3 regions of the Exiguobacterium sp. UBA6309 genome follow, and region 1 is predicted to be linked to each of the others. Evidence: predicted binding sites of a transcription regulator. Region 1 holds the regulator's gene; each other region holds the start of a gene.
The links. Region 1 encodes Rex, which represses fermentation and respiration genes when NADH is low (regulators of the CRP and FNR family bind a similar motif). Its sites were predicted from a motif close to TTGTGAAATATTTCACAA; they were not measured.

Region 1 (8,016 bases):
GGGAAGACGTTTACGATTGCTCGACCGACAAAATGATAGAAGTGTGAATGCTTGATTCAGTGTACGATCCATGTTGACGACGAACGTTTCGATTTAAATAAAAAGGAGTGGTGAGACCGGTCTAGCTACCGGAATCTCCACTCCTTTTTTCATATCGCGTATCTAGTTCATCGATCGGACTTCAAGGTTGTGGATCGATTTCGTTTGAAGAACCTTCGAGTCCGTGACGTTTACTATACTGATAACCATCGAGCAAATAAAAAATGATTGCCAGCGCCCAAACCCCGACACAACTGATCAAAAAGGCAGTCAAGGGAGTGACGCTACCATAATAGGATATGATCAATGGATCATTGAGTTCGACGAACAGTTGTGTCGTTAGAAGCGTACAACATAGTCCAGAGAGTAGACTGACGAGAAGACCGCTCCATGTCTGGATGACAAGTCCGATCATGCAAGAAATCAGAAGGAACAAAGGAAGAGCAGCATTAAAGGCATCCGGGCGGATGAAGGCGGACACGTAGTCCGCATACATCGGAACGAAATAAAGAATACCGGATAACAGTCCTTGAATCAGGTTGATGAAAAAGCTTTTCGTTCGCATCAGTGTTGGTTCTCCCATCGTTCCATCAATTCAAGTAGATCGACATCGATCTGGTCTCGTTCCGCAGATAACGCTGTCGCTTTTGGAATATCATTAAAAACTTCCGGTTCGCAAAGCAACTGTTCGATTTCCGCTGAACGCTGTTCGAGCCGTTCAATATCTTGTTCGAGTTGTTCGATTTGCTGACGGCGTTTTTTTTCTTCTTTCTGTGCTTCTTTGTCGATCGTCTTCGATGCCGTGACTTTTGCCGCTTTTGCCTCTTCGGCTTCAAGGCGAGCGATTTCTTCTTGTTCAGCCTTCTTCTCTGTGTAGTACGAATAATCGCCGAGGTATTCTGTCACACCAGCTTCACTCATCTCGATGACGCGTGTCGCGATCCGATCGATGAAGTACCGGTCATGGGAAACGAAGAGTAGCGTACCTTCATAGTCGACGAGAGCGTTCTCAAGGACCATCTTCGAATCCAGATCCAAGTGGTTCGTTGGCTCGTCAAGGATGAGGACGTTAGTCTTCCGGAGTTTCAGTTTTGCGAGCGCGAGACGTCCGCGTTCGCCACCGGACAATTCATGGACAATCTTGAAGACATCGTCGCCGCTGAACAGGAATTGTCCGAGCACAGAACGGACTTCTTGTTCGCGCATCAGTGGCCATTCGTTCCAAATCTCATCGATGACACGATTCCGGTCATTGAGTTCTGCTTGCTCTTGATCGTAATACCCGATCGAGACGCCGGTGCCAAAACGGAAATCACCGAAGAGAGGACGTAAACGACCGACGAGGACTTTTAAGAGCGTCGACTTCCCGATTCCGTTCGGTCCGACGAGTGCCAGTGATTCGCCGCGTTGCAAGCGGAACGTGATGTCTTTTGAGACAGCTTCTTCGTAACCGATTGCCAATTGATTGACTTGAAGAACGTCATTCCCGCTCTGTTTTTCGATTGGGAAGGAGAGGACCGTACTGCGTTCATCTCCATCTGGTCGGTCGAGCCGGTCGACCTTCTCGAGCCGTTTTCGAACGCTTTGAGCACGCTTTGTCGTTGTCGCCCGAGCGATGTTTCGTTGAATGAAATCCTGCATCTTCGCGATTTCTTCTTGCTGCTGTTCGAACTGTTTCATTTCTTGATCGTACAATGCCGCTTTTTGCTCGAGGTACTTCGTATAGTTCCCAGTGAACTTACGACAGACATTACGAGAGAGCTCATAGACGACATTGACGACTTGATCGAGGAAGTACCGATCGTGCGAGACGATCAGAACGGCACCACGATAACCACCGAGGTAACTTTCAAGCCAAGCGAGCGTATCGATATCCAGATGGTTCGTCGGTTCATCGAGAATGAGAAGCTCTGGTGCTTGCAGGAGCATCTTCGCTAAGGCGAGCCGTGTCCGTTGACCTCCGGACAATGTCTGGATCCGGCGTGAGTAATCGTCTGGATAAAAGCGCATGCCGTGCAGGACGGAGCGAATATTCGCTTCGAACTGATAACCACCTGCTTCTGAGAAGTCATGTTGTGCTTGATCGTACGTCTTCAGAAGTCGATCGTAAGCGACCGGGTCGTTCAAGATGTGCTCCATGCCCATCTCGATTTCCATCCGGCGCAGTGTCCGTTCTTGTTCTTGCAGATGTTCAAAGACGGTCAGCATCTCGTTCCAGATCGTCTCATTCGATTCGAGACCACTGTCTTGCGCGAGATAGCCGATTTTGACATCTTTACCTTTCATGATATCGCCCGAGTCATGACTGAGTTCACCAGCGATGATTTTGAGCAAGGTTGATTTACCGGCACCATTTCGACCGACGAGCGCAATTCGGTCGCGCTCTTGTACTTCCAATTTGATATTTTCTAAAATCGGCTCGACGCCGAATGATTTCGAGAGTTGGTTGACTTGTAAGAGTATCATTTCCATCCATCCTTCCACCCTTTAGTCTATCACGAACAAAAGCGCGAGGTCCTGCGGAATATATTATTTGTGACTCTATGTGAAGTGGTTTACAATCAAGGAGAGTAGAAAGCTTTTTGCAAAGATTTGGGTGCCACGATGGATGTGGCCGAAGGGGGAACTGCAGGATGAATGGATCAGACACAAAAATTCCACAAGCGACAGCAAAACGGTTGCCGCTATATTATCGCTTCATCCAAAGTTTATACAATTCAGGCAAGCTCCGCGTCTCTTCTGCTGAGTTAAGCGAGGCGGTGAAGGTTGATTCAGCAACGATTCGTCGCGATTTTTCCTACTTTGGGGCACTAGGGAAGAAGGGGTATGGATATAACGTTCAACATCTCTTAACGTTTTTCCGGAAAACCTTGAATCAAGATGAGGTGACGAATGTTGCCTTGATTGGGGTCGGTCATCTCGGAACAGCGTTTGCAAATTATAACTTTTTAAAGAATAATAGTACTCGGATAGTCGTTGCGTTTGATGCGGACGAAGAGAAGGTCGGAACAACGACGCATGACGTTCCAATCTATCATGTTTCGGACATGAAAGAACAAATCGAAGCGAATCAGGTCGATGTCGCCATCTTGACGGTTCCATCCCAGTTCGCACAGTCAGTAGCGGATGAGTTAGTCGAGTATGGTGTGACAGGCATTCTGAACTTCACGCCTGCACGGTTGAACGTGCCAGCGAGCGTTCGGGTTCATCACATCGATTTATCGATCGAGTTGCAGTCGTTAGTTTATTTCATGAAGCATTATTCGCAATCAGCTGAAGGAGTGAAATCATAATGGAAAACCTTATCCCGCTCACGTTAGGTATCGGACCTGCGAGTATCGGATTAATTGCTGTCGTCGCGTTGATCATCTTCGGACCGAAGAAGTTGCCGGAATTCGGTCGTGCTGCCGGTCAAACATTGAAAGAGTTCAAGAATGCCACGAACGGCATCATGGACGACGATAAAAAGGACGAACCGAAAGAGAAGTGATTGAATCATGACGGTTGATCAAGAACAAAGCATGACGTCGCACCTAGACGAACTGCGTAAGCGGATTGTCTGGTCGCTCCTCATCGTCGTCGTCCTGTTCGCTGTCGCATTTCCGCTCGTTCGACCGCTCGTCCGTTTTCTGCAAGCGGACTTAAAAGAGCTCGGTATCGGATTAAATGCCTTCAACGTCGCCGATCCTTTAATGTTGTATTTGAATCTTGCGTTCATCATCGCGCTGATTTTAGCGTCACCGTTCTGGATGTATCAACTGTGGGCATTCGTCCGACCAGGGCTTTATGAAAAGGAACAAAAAGCAACACTGACGTATATTCCAGTCATCTTCTTTCTATTTTTGGCTGGTGTAGCCTTCTCGTATTTCTGGTTGCTTCCCTTCTTGCTCGAAGTCTCAACGGATCTCGGGAAAGAATTGGGGATCGAGCAAGTCATCGGGGTCGAAAACTACTTCAGTTTCTTGATCCGGTTGACGATGCCGTTTGGTCTTCTCTTCCAATTGCCGGTCGTGACGATGTTCCTGACACGCCTTGGTCTTGTGACGCCATATTTCATGCGAAAGAATCGAAAATATGCGTATTTCGCGCTGTTCGTCGTTGCGGCATTGATCGCACCGCCGGACGTGACGTCACACTTGATGATCTCAGTGCCGTTGTTCGTTCTCTATGAAATCAGTATCTTGATTTCCGCGCGGACGTATAAAAAGGTCTTGATCCTCGAGCAACAGGCAGAGCTTGAACGACAGGCGGATTTGATGCGTGAATTGAATAAATGAATCGTGAATTCCTTCCAGCCATTTCGGGAGGAATTCTTTTTTATGAAAGCGTTATGTTTATATTGATAAAGCAGTTAGCGATGCGTATACTAAAGATAATTCATGGGGGCTTAGCTCAGCTGGGAGAGCGTTTGGCTGGCAGCCAAAAGGTCGTCGGTTCGATCCCGATAGTCTCCACCAAGTTCATACGTTCAACTCCTCGAGTGCTCGAGGAGTTTTTTTATGTTCCCAGTTAAATTCCTTCCAAATATAAAATGTCACCAAAAAGAAAAAAATTAAAAAAATAGACAAATATAAATTGTTTATTTCCATTAACTTCATTAAACTAAAAATACAGAATTTTCGTTAAACTGTTTTATTAGTATTACTACTATGGTTTTACAGAAAAGGGGAAACGAACGCATGAAGAAGAAGATTGCACTTATGGCAGCCGTCTTAATGACGTCTTCCAATCTAGTCAGTGCGCAAGGTGCACTGTCCTCGCAAGACAAAGCGACGGGTCAAAAACCGCAGGCGCTCTCACTGAAGAAATCGGGACAAGAAAAGAACTACAAACAATCGGATAAAGTCCGAGTCGTCATCGAGATGGAACAAAAACCGGCGATTCAAATCGCCCAATCTCAAAACAAGCGGTATAGCACATTGAGCAATGCCGAAAAGGAATCGATCAAGGATCGACTCGTCAGCGTCCAAAAATCAGTCAAGTCAGCTATCGCTAAAAAGGCGATTCCTGTTACATATAAAGAAAGCTTCACAACCGTCATCAATGGATTCAGTGGTGAAGTGAAGTTCGGTGACATCGAAGATATCAAACAACTCGAAGGAGTCAAAAGTGTACATATCGCGCACGAATATGCGCGCCCAACCGTCGATAAAGGTGCCAAGCCAGACATGCTGTACAGCAAGGACATGGTCAATGCGAAGGAAACGTGGCAGGACTATGGCTTTAAAGGGGAAGGAACCGTCGTCGCGGTCATCGATACGGGGATTGATCCATCGCACAAAGACATGGTCTTGAGTCCAGAGACAAAGGTGGATTTAACCTCTTCGAAGGTCGATAGTGCGAAAGAAACAAAAGGTTTAAAAGGAAAGTATTTCACGGAAAAAGTACCGTACGGCTATAACTATGCCGATCACGACAGCGAAATCCGTGACTTAGGTGCGGGGGCATCGATGCACGGGATGCACGTCGCAGGTACGGTCGGAGCAAACGGCGATGAAGCAAACGGTGGTATCAAAGGGGTCGCGCCGGAAACACAGCTCCTCGCGATGAAAGTCTTCGGAAACGATCCAGGAATGCCATCGACATTCAGCGATATCTACATTAAAGCGATCGATGATGCGATTGCACTCGGAGCCGATGTCATCAACATGAGTCTCGGTTCGACGGCATCGTTCGTCAATTCAGATGCTCCAGAACAACGCGCAATCGTCAACGCGATGAACAACGGTATCTTGTGTGCGATCTCTGCTGGTAACTCGGCGTTTGCAGGTCATGGTGCGGGTAATCCATATACAGCAAACCCGGATATCGGTGTCGTTGGTGCACCAGGATTGACGAGCCAGGCGCTCCAAGTCGCGTCACTCGAAAATACGAAATTGACGCTTGAAGGCATGGCGCTGACGATCGACGGTCAGGATGCCGGTTATTTGGCATACCAAAAACAAGATTCGCCGAATCCGATTGCCGTCTTCGATAAAGAGAAGAAGGATGTCGTGTATGTCGGTGACGGTCAAGCTTCGAACTATGAAGGTAAAGACGTCAAAGGGAAAGTCGTCTTCGTCGTGCGTAACGGTGGTTTCAACTACGGTATGATCCAAGCAGAAGCTGAGAAGCAAGGGGCAGCAGGTGTCATCGTCCGCGGTCGAGTCGATCACGGGGATTACGTCAGCATGGCGCTCAACAATCCGACGATTCCACTCGTCACGCTTAGCATCGCGGACGGGAATGATCTCGAAGCAAAAGCAAAAGAAGGCAAGGCAATCGCAGTGACATTTGACGGAAAAGCGGTCTCAACCGATAACCCGGTCGCAGGACAAATGTCTGACTTCACGTCATGGGGTGTCACGCCAAGCCTTGACTTCAAGCCAGAAATCACGGCACCAGGTGGGAAAATCTATTCGACGCTTAATGATAACGAGTATGGCGTCATGAGCGGTACATCGATGGCAGCACCACACGTCGCTGGTGGAACAGCACTCGTCATGCAACGGATTGCGAAGGACTTCAAAGTCACTGGTGCAACACGCGTTAAACTCGCCAAAAACATCTTGATGAATACATCGCGTCCGCAACTCGATCAAGGAAAATACAACGCAGAACTGAAAACAGGCAACTTCTACTCCCCACGTCGTGAGGGAGCTGGACTGATGGATCTTCGTGCTGCGATGAAGACACCAGTCGTCATCACAGAGACAAAGTCAGGTGAAGGCAAGGCATCCTTGAAGGAAGTCGGCGAGAAGTTCACATTCACGCTTGATTTAAAAAACTACAGCAATGAAAAAGTGACGTATAAGCTAGCGGGAACGGTTCAATCAGATCTCGGTGCACAAGGATCGAACTTCCTTGAAGCAAATGGAATCTTCAAAAAAGGAACGATTGGTACGGTAGATGCCAACATAGGCACATACCCGATCTCATTTGCAGTCGGCTCGAAGAAAGCGAGTTCAGTCTCGATTAATCCGAAGAGCTCAACGAAAGTCAGCGTGTCAGTCGATTTGAAGAACACGACTGACTGGGCGAACGAGCTTCCGCTTGAACAAGTCTTTAAAAACGGCTACTTCGTCGAAGGATTCGTCCGTCTGATCGATACGAAGAGCAAAAATCCAGAACTGACAGTTCCTTATGTTGGATTCAAAGGAAAATGGGATCAAGCTCCGATTTTAGATGCACCATTGTACGATAAAAACAACACGTTCTACGGATTGACAGGTCTAGCGACTGAAGTGAAGGACGATTTCGAATTCCTTGGTACGAATGCCGCTGGAAAAGTTGTCGCGAACAAAGTCTCGTTCTCACCGAACAACGACGGTAGCGCAGATGAAGCTTTCCCGATCATCTCGTTCCTTCGAAATGCGAAAAAAGTCGAGTATTCGATTCTTGACCGGAATAAAACAACACTTCAGAAGCTTGATATGCAAACGGACGTCGTCAAGAACTACTATGATAGCGGTTCAGAGAACGGCTACACACCAGTCACAAGCGCTGCTTGGGACGGAACGATCAACGGGAAACCGGTCAAAGATGGTCTTTACTACTACAAAGTCAAATCGGTGATCGATTATCCGAACGCAAAATGGCAGACGAATCTCTTCCCAGTCTATGTCGATACGAAAAAGCCAGCAGCGACTGTGAAATGGAATGCTGCGAAATCAACACTTTCATGGACAGCAGGCGACCAAGGAACAGGAGTTGCGTCATACGATATCCTCGTCAATGGAAAGAGTGTCTTAAAGCAACCACTTGCCGCAACAGAAAAAGCGTACACGTTGACGGATCTGCCGGAGCGCGCGAAGATTGCCTTCGTCGTCAAAGACTATGCTGGAAACAGTGTGAAAAAAGACGTCAACACGACAGGCGTTGATAAAGCCGTACCAAATGTTCAAATCGATACACCGGTCGCTCTTGGTCTTGCAACATCAAAAGTCATCAACATCGCGGGTCATGTCTCTGATGAGTCAGGTATCAAATCGTTCAAGA
Region 2 (8,016 bases), on a different contig from region 1:
TCGTTTGTGTCGTTTGCGTCGTTTGTTTGGCAAGGCGCTTTGCTGCCGTTGGACTCTGACGCTCATAGACGACGAATACTCGTTCAATCTCGGACTCCCAGACATTATTGCGACGTAGTAAATCCTTGATTGCTCCTGGCGTGGTCGACGATTGATTTAGACTGTTTCGTAAATCATGAATTTTAGAAGTAGAAAAGTAATACTGTTCGAGATAACGACTATCTTCATACAATAAAAGACCACGCACCGCATTGGCACGATCTCGGTTATGTTCAACCAACTGGTCCACTTGATTGATTAACGGTATGTCATGATCCTTCATTTGCTCTGTTATCGTTGCAATCGTCCGATAACCGGATAGGGCGTAAATGATTGGGATAGAAGCGAATAAACTGATCAAAAGGATCAGCAGAATACGCTGACGCCAAAGTGAGTGCATGCAATCATTCCTTTAAATAAATAGACATGTCATAAGCTTAACTACTATCGCAAAAAAAGTGAAGCCTGTCCATTTTTTGAATAGGGAGAAGAAAGTAAAAAAATCAGTATTCCGAATAAAAAAGCAGGAAAGCTGGTGCAATACGAGAAGCTGTTTTAAAGTAAACGAAATAGAAAAAGCACAGCTAGGCTGCGCTTGAGTTTAAAACGAATACGAATGTTCCTTATAATTCCCAAAAACAGTATGGATTTCTGAGAACGTAACGAACGCGTTAGGTTCGACAGAAGAAACGATTTCTTGCAAACGGACGATTTCATTATTTTGAACGACGACATAGACCATTTTCTTCGTTCGGTTGGAGTATCCTCCCCGTGCATCAAGGATCGTCACACCACGACCAAGTTCTTTTGTGATGACTTCATTTATTTCATCCGCCTTTTCGCAAATAATGATACATTGCTTAGAAGCGGAATAAAAACTGTAAACCGTTTGAAGAGCTTTGGCGCGAACAAAGCTCATGATAAGAGCATACATAACGTGTTTCAAATCGAAGACCCACCATACCAAGATATAGATGACAAGATCTTGTATCAGAAATATGCGAGGAAGTGGCCAATTATGAAAACGAGCAAAGAAAAACTTTCCAAGAATATCGAGTCCACCTGTCGATGCGCCACCAAAGAAAATCAATGCCATCGCAAGACCAGAGACTAGACCGGCAAAGATGGAGGCAACAAGCGGATCGTTCAATGACTCGGGAACGATCTGAGTCGGAATCCAGTCGATTAAAAAAGAAGAGGCAACGACAATGATGCCAGATAAGAACATGAATCGCTTTCGTAAGAAACGGAAACCTAAAAGGAAGAGGGGAATGTTTAAGAGCAATTGGGTTAATCCGATTGGGGTGTGGAAAAGCTCTTGAAGGACAAGCGTGATCCCCATGATACCACCTGATCCGATATCATTTGGAGATAGTAGTAAGCTGATGTACAAGGAATACAGCAACGTACCTATGATTAAAAAACTGATTTTTTCAACTCTCTTTTTCTGTGGGTGTGTTGTAGTCATGGCATTATGATGAGTGACCTCATGCTCCTCCTTCTGTGAGTATCTGCCTGCAAGAGTACGCCCATATGCATAAAATTTCAACCCTTCTTATGAAAAAAGATGAAAAAGGGTAAGTTTTTTTAGGAAGGTGATGAAAATGAAGAAAACATTCTTGATTATAGGCTGTATTTGTTTAGGCGTATTGGTGGGGATTCGTCTTTTTCAACAACCAGACGAAGAAAACCAACGATCTATTTGGCATGATGGTGATCTCGTAGCTAGACAAGTCGGTGCTTCCATGATGAATACGGTAGCTGTTCGCCAATTAGCTGAACAACTCCCGTTTTCATCAGAATTAAAACAGGTAGATGTCGAAGGAGAGTCGTTACGGCTCGCTTATGACGTCACAGGCAAAGAACGGCGTGCTTGGATCGGGACCGATACTGGTACATTACAAATGAATCAGGATTTCTTGAACGCTCGCTTATCAAAAGTACTTATGCATCATACGCTCGTTTTATTTTCGACGATTCCTGACTTGACCAATCTTGAAATTCACTATACCGATCCCTATTCGAAAGCTGATTTTAAGATAGATCGTAGCGCGTTCGACATCTATACACCATCTGACATCGAACGCGCTACGTCATCGTCTGGACGTTTTAATCGTGTCGTCATCGATGGATATGTGCTTGATTCCTCCAGACGACAAACCTTTTTCGAGCGTTTCGCATCAGGATTTTCGATTCAAACTAATTAATTGTATAAAGCAAGAAAAGGTATTTTTCACAATCTCGACACAATGATATCGTTTACATCTCGTTCTTTTATGAAAACGATAAAACAGGTCTAATCAAGACTTGAACATCTCTTAAGATGGAAGTATTATAATAAATGAACAAACATTGTGAAGTGTTGAACAAAAGGAAGAGAGGTTTCTACAATGAACGAGGTAGAAGCATTAGAAGGGTTACGGAATAAAGCAATCAAGTCGACACGTATGCTACAACTGCGTCCTCTCGAATACTTAGTTCGTGCTATGTTAGCGGGGATATTCATTGGATTTGCAATCATTTTTACCTTAAAAGCAATTAACGGGCTGTATATGGCAGAATCACCTGCCGCGACACTTGTCGGTGGATTGACGTTCGGAGTGGCACTCGTCTTGATCATTTATGGCGGTGCAGAACTGTTTACAGGGAATACGATGTATTTCACGACGGCAACGATGCGCGGCTATACAACGAAGATGGATACGATGAAAGTCTGGTTGATTTGTCTGATCGGAAATGGTCTTGGAGGATTAGCATTCGCATTACTCTTCTCTCAAACAGGTATCTTACAGGAACTTGGAATGAACAATTGGTTGTTTGCTGTATCGGAAACAAAAATTCATCATTCGACGTGGGAAATCTTTACCCGGGCAATCTTCTGTAACTGGATGGTCTGTTTAGCAATTTTCATTCCGAAGAACATGAAGAATGAATTAGCGCAGATCATGATGATGATGGTACTTGTCGCAGTCTTCTTCGCATCAGGATTTGATCATGTCATCGCAAATATGGCATTGTTCTCTATCGCATTAATCGTGCCACATCCGGATACGATTACGTTTGCAGGAGCCATGCACAATCTGTTACCGGCTTTAGCTGGGAATATCATCGGTGGAGCAGTCTTCATGGGAATGATTTATACGTGGTTGAATAAAGAAAAACTAGAAATAGATGAATCACGTCAATCTACGGCACCGGTTCATATCGCTTCTAAACAAAATGCATAATGAAAAAGCAGCTGTCGCGACAGCTGCTTTTTCATTCATTCCATATGTTGAAAGCGATCAACATCTGCGGCGAGTTCTTCGTAAATCGTTTCGACGATTTGTGCGTCATCAAAGAGTCCGAGGACGTTATCGTCCGGTAAGGCGTCAACAGGAGACGTAAAGTACAGAACTGCCGTTAGCAATAATTGTTCTTGCTCTGCATGCATCTCGAATTTTTTCTGATAGAGGGCACGAAGCATTTCGAGTAGTTGTTTTAATTGGAAATAAAGGACGAGTTCTGCCTCGCGTTCGATATCAGAACTTTCCGTAGACGCGATATCTTGTGTCAGATGTGCGAGTCCGATTTCTGCTCGAATCAACAATTCTTGTTGTGCTTTTTCATCACCGACGAGATCGAGTGCCTGTCGGTGAAAATACGTATAAGCTGATTTAAAATCTCCGGGTGTGAATTCCATGGTGATGCCTCCTTCTCTTCTCTTTCTAGTTTCGCCTTATTTCTTGCAAAATTGCAACTATTTCGTGAAAATAAAGATACAAGAAAGGGGATTACATAATGCCGACACAAGCAGAATTACAACAGTACGCGTCTTTAGCAGTGCGTACCGGGATCAATCTACAGCCAGGACAACAATTGGAGGTGCGAGCGGGAATCGAGAATTTACCACTTGTTCGCGAAATCACACGTGTAGCATATGAAGTAGGTGCTACGCAAGTATATGTACAATGGTCAGATGATGAGATGACGAAAATCCGTTATTTTGATGCACCAGAAGACTCGTTTGATACATTCCCGGATTGGTTAAAAGCACGTTACGATCAGCTTGCAGAAGAAAAAACAGCATTCTTATCGGTCGTCAGTGAAGATCCAGATTTATTAAATGGTGTTGATTCAAGTCGAATCGCGCGTGCGAATAAAGCAGCTGGTATTGCTCTCGCCAATTGGCGAAAGTTCGTCATGAGTGACAATGTCAGCTGGTGTGTCGTAGCAGCACCTTCTGAAAGCTGGGCGAAGAAAGTATTTCCTGATGCAGAGGAACCGATTGAGGAACTGTGGGCAGCTATTTTGAAGGCAACACGTGCTGATCAAGCGGATCCGGTTGCTGCATGGGCGGATCATGATCATAATCTGCGTTCAAAAGCGAAATTCATGACAGAGAAGAAATACAAAACATTGCATTATACAGCGCCAGGAACAGAGTTATCAATTGAATTACCAGAACGTCACGTTTGGTTAGGTGGCGGTGGTCCGAATGCAGATGGTGTTGATTTTATCGCGAATCTGCCGACTGAAGAAGTGTTCACATTACCGAAGAAGACAGGTGTTAACGGTCATGTTTCGAGTACGAAACCACTCAGCTACAGTGGTAACTTGATTGATGAATTTACTCTTTGGTTCGAGGACGGAAAAATCGTCAAAGCGGAAGCGAAACAGGGGCAAGAAGCATTGGATGATTTAATTTCCCTCGATGAAGGTGCCCGGTATCTCGGAGAAGTCGCGCTCGTACCACATCGTTCTCCGATTTCTGATTCAGGTATTTTATTCTACAATACGTTGTTTGATGAGAATGCTTCGTGCCACTTAGCAATTGGTCGTGCGTACTCGACGTGTCTTGAAAATGGTCCCAGTCTTTCAGCGGAAGAACTAGAAGCACAAGGTGCGAACGACTCGATGACGCATGTCGACTTCATGATTGGATCCGCGGATCTATCAATTGAGGGAGAACTTGCAGACGGGACGCGTGAATCAGTCATGCGTGACGGAAACTGGTCGATCTAAATGAATAAAAAGGTGAGTCCAAATACTGGGCTCACCTTTTCTGATTAGATTATTATCAAGCTTCTTCCCCAATGATTTTTACTTCTGTCTCAAGTAAAATACCGAATTTTTCTTGGACGGTTTCTTGTACATGGCGAATGAGTGCAATGTAGTCAGATGCTGATGCGTTTTCGACGTTGACGATAAAACCGGCGTGTTTCTTTGATACTTCAGCACCACCGATGCGGGTTCCTTGGAGTTCACTATCTTGAATCAATTTACCCGCAAAATAGCCTTCTGGACGTTTGAAGACACTACCACAAGAAGGATATTCGAGAGGCTGCTTTGTTTCTCGTTTATGCGTTAGATCATCCATGACTTCCTTGATCAATGCTGGATCACCCTCCGTCAAAGCAAATCGTCCTTCGAGAATGATGTATTCTTTCTTTGAGAAACAACTCGTCCGGTATCCCAGTTCGAGTTCATCATGCGAAATGTTCAACAGATCCCCTTGTCGTGTCAAAACAGTGGCGCTATGAAGGCAATCTTTGACTTCTCCACCGTAGGCGCCCGCATTCATGATCAACGCGCCACCAATCGTTCCCGGAATCCCGCAAGCGAATTCAAGACCACTCAGTTGATGCGCATACGCAACACGAGACGCCTCGATTATTGCTGCGCCACTTTGAGCGACGAGTTCATGTCCCTCGACCGAAATGTCGGTTAACTTTTCAAACGAAAGAACGATACCGCGAATACCGCCATCACGTATGACGAGATTCGATCCGTTCCCGAGCAATGTCAAAGGGATGCCTCGTTCGTAAGCATATCTTACGACAAAAGCCGTTTCTTCATAAGACGTTGGGATGATGAAGAGATCAGCGATTCCTCCCATTTTTGTATACGTATGATATTTTAAAGGTTCATTGATCAGTACAGATTCTTTTGAAATGCCTTCATATAGCCCTGTCATTACTTGTTCAGTCATCATGGTCTCAGTCCTTTTCATAAATTCCTATCCAGCGCTTATGCGCTCAAAATATATTTTAACATTAATTGTGCAGTCGTTGTTCAACATACTGTTCCCAAAATACCGACTTATGCCGGGAATTGCAAGCAGTAGGGAGTGAATGTCATCGATTAGTAATGAAAAACATCGCACAGATAGAATAATAGGGAAGAGGAATGAAGGGAAAAGAACTCGGGAAAAGAAATATAAGGAGGCGATGAGGATGGAAAGTGAACGATTATGGATGCGACCATTCGAAGAAGCGGATTTCAGCTTTTACAAGTCACTTGTTCAAAATGAGCAAGTCATGCGCTATATCAATGGTGGCGTTGCTCTGAGTGAAGATGAGGCACGAGAATGGTTCGATCGACAATTGGAACGATACTCGGATGAACGACAAACTGGTTTTTTGCTGTTATTCAAAAAAGAAACGAATGAACCAATCGGTTTCGCTGGATTATTGATGCAGGAAGTGGATGGAAAAGAAGAATTAGAAGTCGGTTATTGGCTCGAACCGAAGCACTGGAAAGTCGGTTATGGTCGTGAAGCAGCGAAACGACTAATGATGGAAGCTTTTAATCGAGGGCATGATCGAATCATCTCGATCATTCATCCCGATAATCGTTCTTCTCAAAATGTCGCTCGTGCAAACGGTCTGAACTGGGAAAAAGATACGATTTTCAAAGACATTCCGGTCACGATCTATGCTGGACAATTATCACGACTTTGTCGTAACTAAAGAGGAGAGTTTTTATGTACGCATTCGCATTTGAGTCTTTTCATCACATGACACCCGATACGTTATATGCATTGTTGAAATTACGAATGGATATTTTCGTCGTTGAGCAGGAGTGTGCATATCCGGAACTAGATGATCAAGATCAACAAGCCACACACCTGATCGTACGTAACGAAAGCGGTCAAATCGTTGGATGTCTTCGGATATACAACCATCCGACAAAAGGATTAGCGATTGGCCGGGTTGCCGTTCATCGTACTCACCGATCAGTTGGATTGGCAAAACAAATGATGGAGAAAGCGATGGATTATTTGCAGGAAAAAGCTACGATCTACTTACAAGCACAAGCGCACTTAGAAGGGTTTTACGGGTCATTTGGTTTCGAAACTGTATCCGAACCTTATTTAGAGGATGATATTCCACATGTAGATATGCAGTTTTACGCAAAGGATTCTAAAAAAGACTTCACGTCGTCGAAGGATGAACCGATGAATAAGTAGAATGAACTTTTCTCGGAGGTGGATCAGTCATGAAGAAAGTGCTGGTCATTTGCGCGCTTAGTTTAATCGGTATCCTCTCTTTAGGAGTCGGTATTTCGTATGCTCAATTGCAAGGGAATTACCGTGATTCTGAGCAAGAATTGATGACGATTTTAGAGCGACAACATGATTTATCGGCTTCCTCCTTTCTTGAAGTGCATGCCTCCTTTTCTTTACAGCATCGGCAAATCATACACGTCCGCCTTCGTGGCGAGCCTGCCATCACATACGAATTCATCCAACCAAAGGATGAAATCGAATATTATGGATCTGTCGGAACAAGTGTTGAAAAGACAGGGAAGCACGATGACGTCTTTCGAAATGCTCATCTAAAAGTCGGGGAAAAATAAAAAAATGGAGGATCTTCCGGAAACAACGGAAGATCCTCCATTTTTTGCTTTTAAGACGATTGGATATTGCGTACACTACGAAGAGATACTGGAATGAGGAGGTCGAGGGAATCATGTGGAAACCCTTTACGAAAAATCAATCAATTGCTCCGGCGTTGCAAGCCTTTCGGGAACTTGACGTCGAGATGTTTCGGACGCACGTTGCTCAACTGAACGATGCGGAGCAACGTGCCTTACAATTCATTAAACGATCGCTAGAGCAGGATTCACCTGCTCATTTAGAACTAGCACTGGAGATGAAACAACCGTTCAGCGAAATCGATCGTCTGTTCCAAACGCTTGTCGCGTGTCAAAATC
Region 3 (8,016 bases), on a different contig from region 1:
ACTCACTCACTCGTTTACCAAACCGGCGTTACTTCGAGGAGCAACTCTATCTAACTCTGCCAACGCTAGATTATGGCTCCTTATTATTCATAGATTTGGACGGATTCAAACAAATCAATGACACTTATGGACATGATGTCGGTGATTTACTGCTACAAGAAACAGCAACGCGTCTTCAATCAATGATGACGTCAACTGATCTCGTCGCACGCCTTGGTGGAGATGAATTCTTGATCTTCATTCAGGCATCTGCCTCGGAAACTCGACAGTTTGCCGAACACGTTCTCGAAATCCTAAATTATCCATTCTATATCAACACGTATACGCTTCGTATCACACCATCTATCGGAATTTCCTTATACCCTGAAGACGGTAAGAGTTCAGAACAGTTATTGATTCGGGCAGACGAAGCCATGTACCAGATCAAGAAGAACGAGAAAAATAACTATATGTTCGCTGTCCACATCAAACGTTAGGAGGGATCCCGTGCTTAAATCAAACTACTTCATCCGTTGGTTCCCTGCCATGCTCGTCATCTCTTTTATTCTAATGATCCTTACTACATGGACTCCTTCCATCTCTAATGGGATTGTCGAACAGGTACTTCAGTATGTATCACTTGGGTTGATCGCTTACTTCATCCTTACGGCTTATCGTAAGGAACAAATATTAGTCGTACCCAGACGAAATTTCTGGCTGATTGCTTTAGGATCACTGGTTTTATCCTATATCGGTTCCATTTTTGAGACATTACGTTTTGTCTATTCAGACTTTCCAATTCCATCTATTTATAGCCTGATTTTATTTTCAATATCCCATTACGTATTCTTATACGCGATTTTTTACCGAATCATCACAAAACGAACACTCGGACAACATGTACTTGCTTTCGTTGATGCCGCGATTATCGTCATTTTCATTGGACTTGTCGCATTCCATGTCCTCAATGAACTGACGAACCCTGGGCTTCAGACTGTTCCTTATGCCATCATCGTCATTACGAACACATCACTCGGTTTGTTCGTTTTTTTCTATTTTACGTTCATCCAAGAAATACATTGGGTATCACGGATGGCCTTATTTCTATTATTCTTATCCATTTTCATTCGTGGTATCTATGAAGTCTCTAGTGTCTACTTCCCTGATTTTTCAGCGAATTATCTGGTGTTCTTCCCGATATTGATTCGTTTGGCGCAAAGCGCAGCTATTCTATGGCATGTTGATCATATTGAAGAAGGAACTGCTCGGACGACGGTCATTCCCCGTTCGTGGCTTCCTTTACTGGCCATCCCTTTGTTCATCCACTACATGGTGGAACAAGAAGGTGGAAAACTCGACATCTTTATCATCTTATTCCTACTAATCGTTCGACAAATCTTGATCGCCCGTCAACATGGGTTGATTGTCGCACAATTACATGAACGAAATGAACAACTCGCTTCACGCATCGAACATCGAAAACAACAAATCCAAGATAGTGAACAACAGGTCATTCCACTCTTCCTCGGTCATCCTGATCCGATGATTCGACTCGATCAGTCCGGCACTGCGCTGTACGCGAATTTAGCTGCCCAACGTCTGTTTCATTTGCCAGATATGACGATTGAACATGTTCCTCGTACGATGCGTCATTTGTTAGAGATGCTCGAAACGAACGTTGATGAGTATGAGGATGAACAAAGTCGACGCTATGAAATCATTGATATTCCAATTCAAATTGCCGCTACCTCGATGGGACGATTCACGATTTTACATGATGTCACGGAAAGCAAAATTCGTCAAAAGAGAATCGAATACCATGCCTATCATGATGCTTTGACTAATATCGGAAACCGTCGTTCCTTAGAACGAGATTTCTCAAATCGACTCTCCGATAAGAATTATCTTGCCTTAGTCGATTTAGATGGATTTAAGCAAGTAAATGATACGTATGGTCACGAGGCAGGAGATTATGTATTAATTGAAGTTGCGAAGCGATTGAGCGAACATACAAGTTCTTCGGAATCCGTGTATCGACTCGGTGGAGATGAATTCGCGATCCTTTTACAAGCCGATGATGAACTCTCCTTACGCCGAAAATGTAAATCCTTTTTACAATTTTTAAGACGTCCCTATGTCTACAAAGGACAATCTTTATTCGTTTCCGCAAGCATCGGAGTGACAGCGTGTCATGAGGCCGATCTTGATACATGTTTAAAGCAAGCCGATCTTGCCATGTATCGCGTGAAACATCGGGATAAGAATGATGTCGCTTTATATCGAGCGGACCCATGAAAAAACCTAGGACATATGACTTTTTGTAGTCAACGTGTCCTAGGTTTTTTGAGTTATTCTTCTGGTCTTGGTGCAATGTTACCTTCTTCGATATCGAGGAGCAAGTCGATTAATTCCGCACAAAACTCTGGATATTGACGAAGTAACGCGTCTTCTCCCACTTCATCCACGAAGTCCGTCAACAAAGCGAGGACTTCTGGTACTAATGCGCGCGCTACCTTCATGTAGGCAATCGCAAAGCGCCACTTACCAGAAATATAGAGCAGTTTCCCAATCAACAGATCCCCCGGTTCGACTTCAATCTCAGCCAAATCCGTTTGATACGTCTGTTTCGACATTAAATCAACAACACCATCTGCATCGACTTGAAACAGCGACGGCATCGGGTCAGCTAATCCACGCAAGGCGCGATAGAGACTAGGTGATAGCTCGTCTTTTATCTGCTCGAGAAAACGACCGTGCGGTGTTTTTCCTTGATCATCCGTTTCATAGAAGATCGCCCAGTCAACGAATAAGTCCCGGAACAATTCAGCATCTTTTAAATACCAACGTCCTTCTGTCGCAATCTCTTCAATGAAAGCGACCCAGTCCGTACTGCGTGCTGTTGCTGCTTCCTGATACATTTTCTTCAAGGCTGCATTCATTTCCGCTTCAGAAACCGTCGTCGGAAATGGAATTACTTTTCGATCGTTCTTCATTTCGATCGCCCTTTCCGGTGAGGAGTAGCCGGTCGCTTAATCGTCTGAGGAGCTGTGAATTCACGTTTCGGAATGACTTCTCCGCGGTAAATTTCCATTGGCTCCATCTCGACGCCCATTTGCTTTGCAAGTGTTTTTAAGTGTTTTAAATCTTGATCCGTGACAAGTGCAAGTACCATCCCATTTGCGTTTCCGCGTCCCGTCCGACCTGAACGGTGTACGAAATCGTCAAGCGACTCCGGTAAATCGTAATGGACGACGTGTGTGACCGCTTCGATATCAAGCCCACGCGCCGCAAGACCTGTCGTGACGAGTAAAGGAAACTCTCCCTTTTTATAAGAACGCAAGGTCTCCATCCGCTCTCGTTTTCCTTTTTCAGCGTCTAAAATCCGGTATTTCAGTGAGAATTTACTCAACTCGCCATTCAATGGTCCAAGGAATGAGCGATTGTTGATGAATGTCAGCACTTTTGATCCTTGCATGTTCGCCAGACGACGTAACAATTCCGGTTTCTGACGACGTGAAGTCTCCAAATAACCGAATGTCACTTGTGTGCTGACGGCACGCTCAACACGAATCGTCTCAGGATCATTCGCAAGCGTCCGTCCCCATTCTGCTGTCCGTTCCGGCAATGTCGCTGAGACGAATGCCAGTTGTCGATCGCGTAGCGCACTATTTGCGATTCGCGTCGCCGAGTCACTCATACCACTTTCATAAATTTGATCCGCTTCATCTAAAACGATCAATTTCACCTTATGCATCTTCAGCTTCTTCGAATCAATCAACTCGACGAGACGTCCCGGTGTTCCGACGATGATTTGCGGCTTTTTCTTCAATCGTTCATATTGTCGCTTTAATTCAACACCACCAATGAATGCACCGGATTTGATACCACTTCCTTGAGCAAATAATTGAATGACTTGATGAATTTGCATGACGAGTTCCCGTGTTGGTGCCGTGATGACGACTTGCACGTGTGGCTCTTCCACTTCAATCTTTTCTAAAGCTGGAATGACATAAGCAAGCGTCTTCCCTGTTCCTGTCGGCGCTTCAGCTAGGACATCTTTTCCTTCGCGCAACAACGGAATCGCTTGTTCTTGAACAGGCATCAACTCTGTAAAGCGCGCTCGTTCCCATGCTTCCTGTAAAAATGGTTTTGTAAAGTTCATAACGATTTCTCCTACTCTCTTAATTCCATCATGCCGTTACGTATTCGACATGATCTCCTGATGCATCACGGTATCCCCGTAATGTCTGTGTATATTCATTTCCTGCGTCGAGCAATCGGATGTGGAACCGGACTTCTTCTTCACCGGCTTCTTCCTTTAAAATCTCGAAGCCTTGGATGACACGATCCTGTAATTCTGCAGCGAGTGCCGGATACACGGCAAGACTCGCATACATCGCTTTTACGTCCACGGGACGGCGAACAAGCGCAATCCAGTACGATTCATCATAGCCGATAAAGTCTTCATAATCAAAATCATCTTCAAACCGAATCCAGAATCCATCACCTTCAAATTCTGTGATCATCCCAGTTCGCGTCGAACCTTCCGATCCGATTTTCAGCGAGACCCAGTCTCCCGACTGATAATCTCCTTGTTGCGTTAATGACACATACTCCATTTGGCACACCTCCACGTTCTATATTCCCTTTTTCATTGTCAACGATACGTCCTAAAAACACAAGATACCGTAACGTGACATTCCTCACAGTTTCAACTGTGCTAGTGGATCTTTTTCAAATCAGCTCATACAGTTTCGTGAAAATCTTGATTTACCAGACTTCAACTGTTTTTTAATCTTCACTCTTTCATAAGTACAGAAATAAAGAAAACCCCTCATATCAACGTTTGTTCACTTGTTAAATTATTCACATGAACGTAAAGGGAATCTCTATCTCCTTTTGTTACACTATTCACATAAGGAACTGATCATTAGCTCAATTTTAAAGGAGTGGTATCCATGTTATTAGAAAAAACGAGTGCCTGGACAAACTTTACGTCTGGCGAATGGATCAAAACAATCGATGTTGCAGACTTCATCCGGCTCAATCGCACGGAATATACAGGTGATGATCACTTTTTAGTCGGTCCGACGCAAGCGACGCAACGGCTTTGGCAACAAATTCTACAGTTGACGAATGAAGAACGACAACGTGGTGGTGTGTATGCCGTCGATGCCAAGACACCATCAACGATTCTCTCGCATGATGCAGGGTATCTTGATCCCTCTCTTGAAAAAATCGTCGGCTTACAGACAGATGAACCGTTCAAACGTTCAATTCATCCGAACGGCGGGATTCGGATGGTGAATGATGCCTTAGCTGCGTATGGCTTTGAAGCAGACGAGACCGTCACGAAAATTTTCAGCGAGTACCGGAAGACACATAACCAAGGGGTTTTCGATGCCTATACCCCTGAGATGCGCGCTGCACGTAAAGCCGGTATCATCACAGGATTACCAGACGCCTATGGACGTGGGCGGATCATTGGCGACTATCGTCGTGTCGCTTTGTACGGAACAGCACGCTTGATTGAAGAACGTAAGCGAGACTTGAAGGCACGTGGCGGCTTCCTCTCTGAATCGATGATCCGCGACCGCGAAGAGATGAATGAACAATTGCGCGCATTAACGGAATTGACCGAGCTTGGAACTCGCTATGGTTTTGATCTCTCCCGCCCTGCAGAAACAGCACAAGAAGCATTCCAGTGGGTCTATCTTGCTTATCTTGCTGCGATCAAAGAACAAAATGGTGCAGCTATGTCACTCGGTCGAGTCTCGACGTTCCTCGATATTTATGTCGAACGTGATCTTGCGACCGGCCGCTTGACGGAAGAAACAGCACAAGAGCTCGTCGATCATTTTGTCATGAAACTTCGGATCGTCAAATTCTTACGAACACCGGACTATAACGATCTCTTCTCTGGCGACCCGACGTGGGTAACGGAATCGATTGGCGGGATGAGTGAAGATGGTCGATCAAATGTCACGAAAAGTTCATTCCGGTTCCTGCATACGCTCTCGACACTCGGTCCGGCACCTGAACCAAATCTAACTGTTCTCTGGTCCACTCAGCTTCCACGCGGATTCAAGGAATTCTGCGCGAAGATGTCGATCATATCAAGCTCGATTCAGTATGAGAACGATGATTTGATGTTGCCGGTTTATGGGGATGATTACGGCATCGCTTGTTGTGTCTCCGCGATGCGGATCGGGAAACAGATGCAGTTCTTCGGTGCTCGAGCAAACCTTGCAAAAGCATTACTTTATACAATCAATGGCGGAATGGACGAGAAGCTCAAAATTCAAGTCGCCCCAGTCACACCATTGATGCTCGATGAAGTACTCGATTACGAGACAGTCATGGCGGCTTACGATCGTCAACTCGATTGGCTCGCAGAACTGTACGTCAACACACTGAATGTCATCCACTACATGCATGATAAGTACAGTTACGAACGGATTGAAATGGCTTTACACGATCCGGAAATCTTACGGACGATGGCATGCGGCATCGCTGGTTTATCGGTCGTCGCCGACAGTCTATCCGCTATTCGTTATGCAACAGTCCGCCCGATCCGAGATGCGGATGGGATTGCAGTTGATTTCAAGATCGAAGGTGAGTTTCCAAAGTTCGGGAATAACGATGAACGGGTCGATCAGATGGCTGTTGATCTCGTGACATTGTTCATGGAGAAAATCCGTAAACATCCAACGTATCGAAATGCGCTCCCGACACAGTCTGTCCTGACGATTACTTCAAACGTTGTCTATGGTAAGAAAACAGGAAATACACCCGACGGACGCCGTGCGGGTGAACCATTCGCACCGGGTGCTAACCCGATGCATGGACGTGATACCCGTGGTGCTGTCGCCGCCTTGACGTCTGTCGGAAAATTACCATATGAACATGCGCTCGATGGTATCTCCTACACGTTCTCGATCGTGCCAAAAGCACTTGGTAAGGATGAAGCCACACGTATTCGAAATACGGTCGGATTACTTGACGGATATATGGGCGGTACGACTTCAAAAGGACATCATTTGAATGTCAACGTCTTTGACCGTGAGACGTTACTTGATGCCATGGAGCATCCGGAACAATATCCGCAGTTAACGATTCGGGTATCCGGTTATGCCGTCAACTTCATTAAACTGACGCGTGAACAACAGATTGATGTCATCAATCGTACGTTCCACGGTTCTCTCTAAAATGATGTGTAGTATGTGAAAGGAAGTGAGCAGGATGACCTATGGTATGATCCATTCCGTTGAATCATGTGGAACAGTCGATGGTCCTGGCATTCGATTCATCGTCTTTACACAAGGATGTCCACTACGGTGTCAATACTGTCATAACGTGGATACATGGGAGTTCGGTTGCGGACGGCGTGTCTCAGCAGACGAAGTAGTAAAAGAAGCGATCAGCTATCGATCCTTTTTCGAAGCAACGGGTGGCGGAATCACCTTCTCTGGAGGTGAACCGCTCGCTCAGCCAGAATTCTTGGAGGCTGCTTTAACAGAGGCAAAACGCCTTGGACTGCATACGGTCATCGATACCGCGGGATCCGTCGTCCCGAAAAACATCGACGCGATCCTCGATGCGACGGATCTGGTTCTGCTCGATATCAAGCATATCGACGATGCTGCTTGTCGCGTCTTGACTGGACGGAGTAACGCCAATACACTCGCCTTTGCAAAACGCCTAGCCGAGCGAAACATTCCCGTCTGGATTCGCCACGTCCTAGTTCCAGGTATCACGATGTCGGAACATTTCCTCCGTCAGACCGGCGAGTTCATCCGGACGCTCGGAAACGTCGAGCGCGTCGAGGTACTGCCGTATCATCAACTTGGAGTCTATAAGTGGGAAAACCTTGGTCTTGCTTATCCGTTAACTGATGTGCTTCCCCCTTCACGAGAGGAAACGGATGCTGCGCAAACCCTACTTGAATCGTACTTGTGTTAACGTTTCCGATTTGTTACGATGACATCATAGATTATGAACAGGAGGTACAACACCGAAATGAAGCAATCACTCGTA

Region 2: a site for Rex is predicted at 2,392-2,409, ahead of B3M90_RS11360 (formate/nitrite transporter family protein). Genes of this name have one in related genera too.
Region 3: a site for Rex is predicted at 4,834-4,851, ahead of pflB (formate C-acetyltransferase). Genes of this name have one in related genera too.

What each region holds. Positions count from the first base shown of each region.
Region 1 covers NZ_DJTL01000037.1:52,964-60,979, reverse strand. The annotation lists gene B3M90_RS13160 (flavin reductase family protein) at 1-36, shown strand, start outside; gene B3M90_RS13155 (hypothetical protein) at 182-622, opposite strand; gene B3M90_RS13150 (ATP-binding cassette domain-containing protein) at 604-2,505, opposite strand; gene B3M90_RS13145 (redox-sensing transcriptional repressor Rex) at 2,673-3,332, shown strand; gene B3M90_RS13140 (twin-arginine translocase TatA/TatE family subunit) at 3,332-3,529, shown strand; gene tatC (twin-arginine translocase subunit TatC) at 3,537-4,316, shown strand; tRNA gene B3M90_RS13130 (tRNA-Ala) at 4,421-4,496, shown strand; gene B3M90_RS13125 (S8 family serine peptidase) at 4,719-8,016, shown strand, end outside.
Region 2 covers NZ_DJTL01000032.1:82,778-90,793, forward strand. The annotation lists gene B3M90_RS11345 (CHASE3 domain-containing protein) at 1-439, opposite strand, end outside; gene B3M90_RS11350 (YitT family protein) at 641-1,444, opposite strand; gene B3M90_RS11355 (hypothetical protein) at 1,644-2,246, shown strand; gene B3M90_RS11360 (formate/nitrite transporter family protein) at 2,430-3,266, shown strand; gene B3M90_RS11365 (YkvA family protein) at 3,302-3,721, opposite strand; gene B3M90_RS11370 (aminopeptidase) at 3,820-5,043, shown strand; gene murB (UDP-N-acetylmuramate dehydrogenase) at 5,099-6,013, opposite strand; gene B3M90_RS11380 (GNAT family N-acetyltransferase) at 6,255-6,770, shown strand; gene B3M90_RS11385 (GNAT family N-acetyltransferase) at 6,785-7,270, shown strand; gene B3M90_RS11390 (hypothetical protein) at 7,300-7,659, shown strand; gene B3M90_RS11395 (hypothetical protein) at 7,773-8,016, shown strand, end outside.
Region 3 covers NZ_DJTL01000032.1:141,247-149,262, reverse strand. The annotation lists gene B3M90_RS11675 (GGDEF domain-containing protein) at 1-476, shown strand, start outside; gene B3M90_RS11670 (GGDEF domain-containing protein) at 487-2,274, shown strand; gene B3M90_RS11665 (hypothetical protein) at 2,328-2,972, opposite strand; gene B3M90_RS11660 (DEAD/DEAH box helicase) at 2,969-4,141, opposite strand; gene B3M90_RS11655 (hypothetical protein) at 4,170-4,598, opposite strand; gene pflB (formate C-acetyltransferase) at 4,938-7,187, shown strand; gene pflA (pyruvate formate-lyase-activating protein) at 7,222-7,941, shown strand.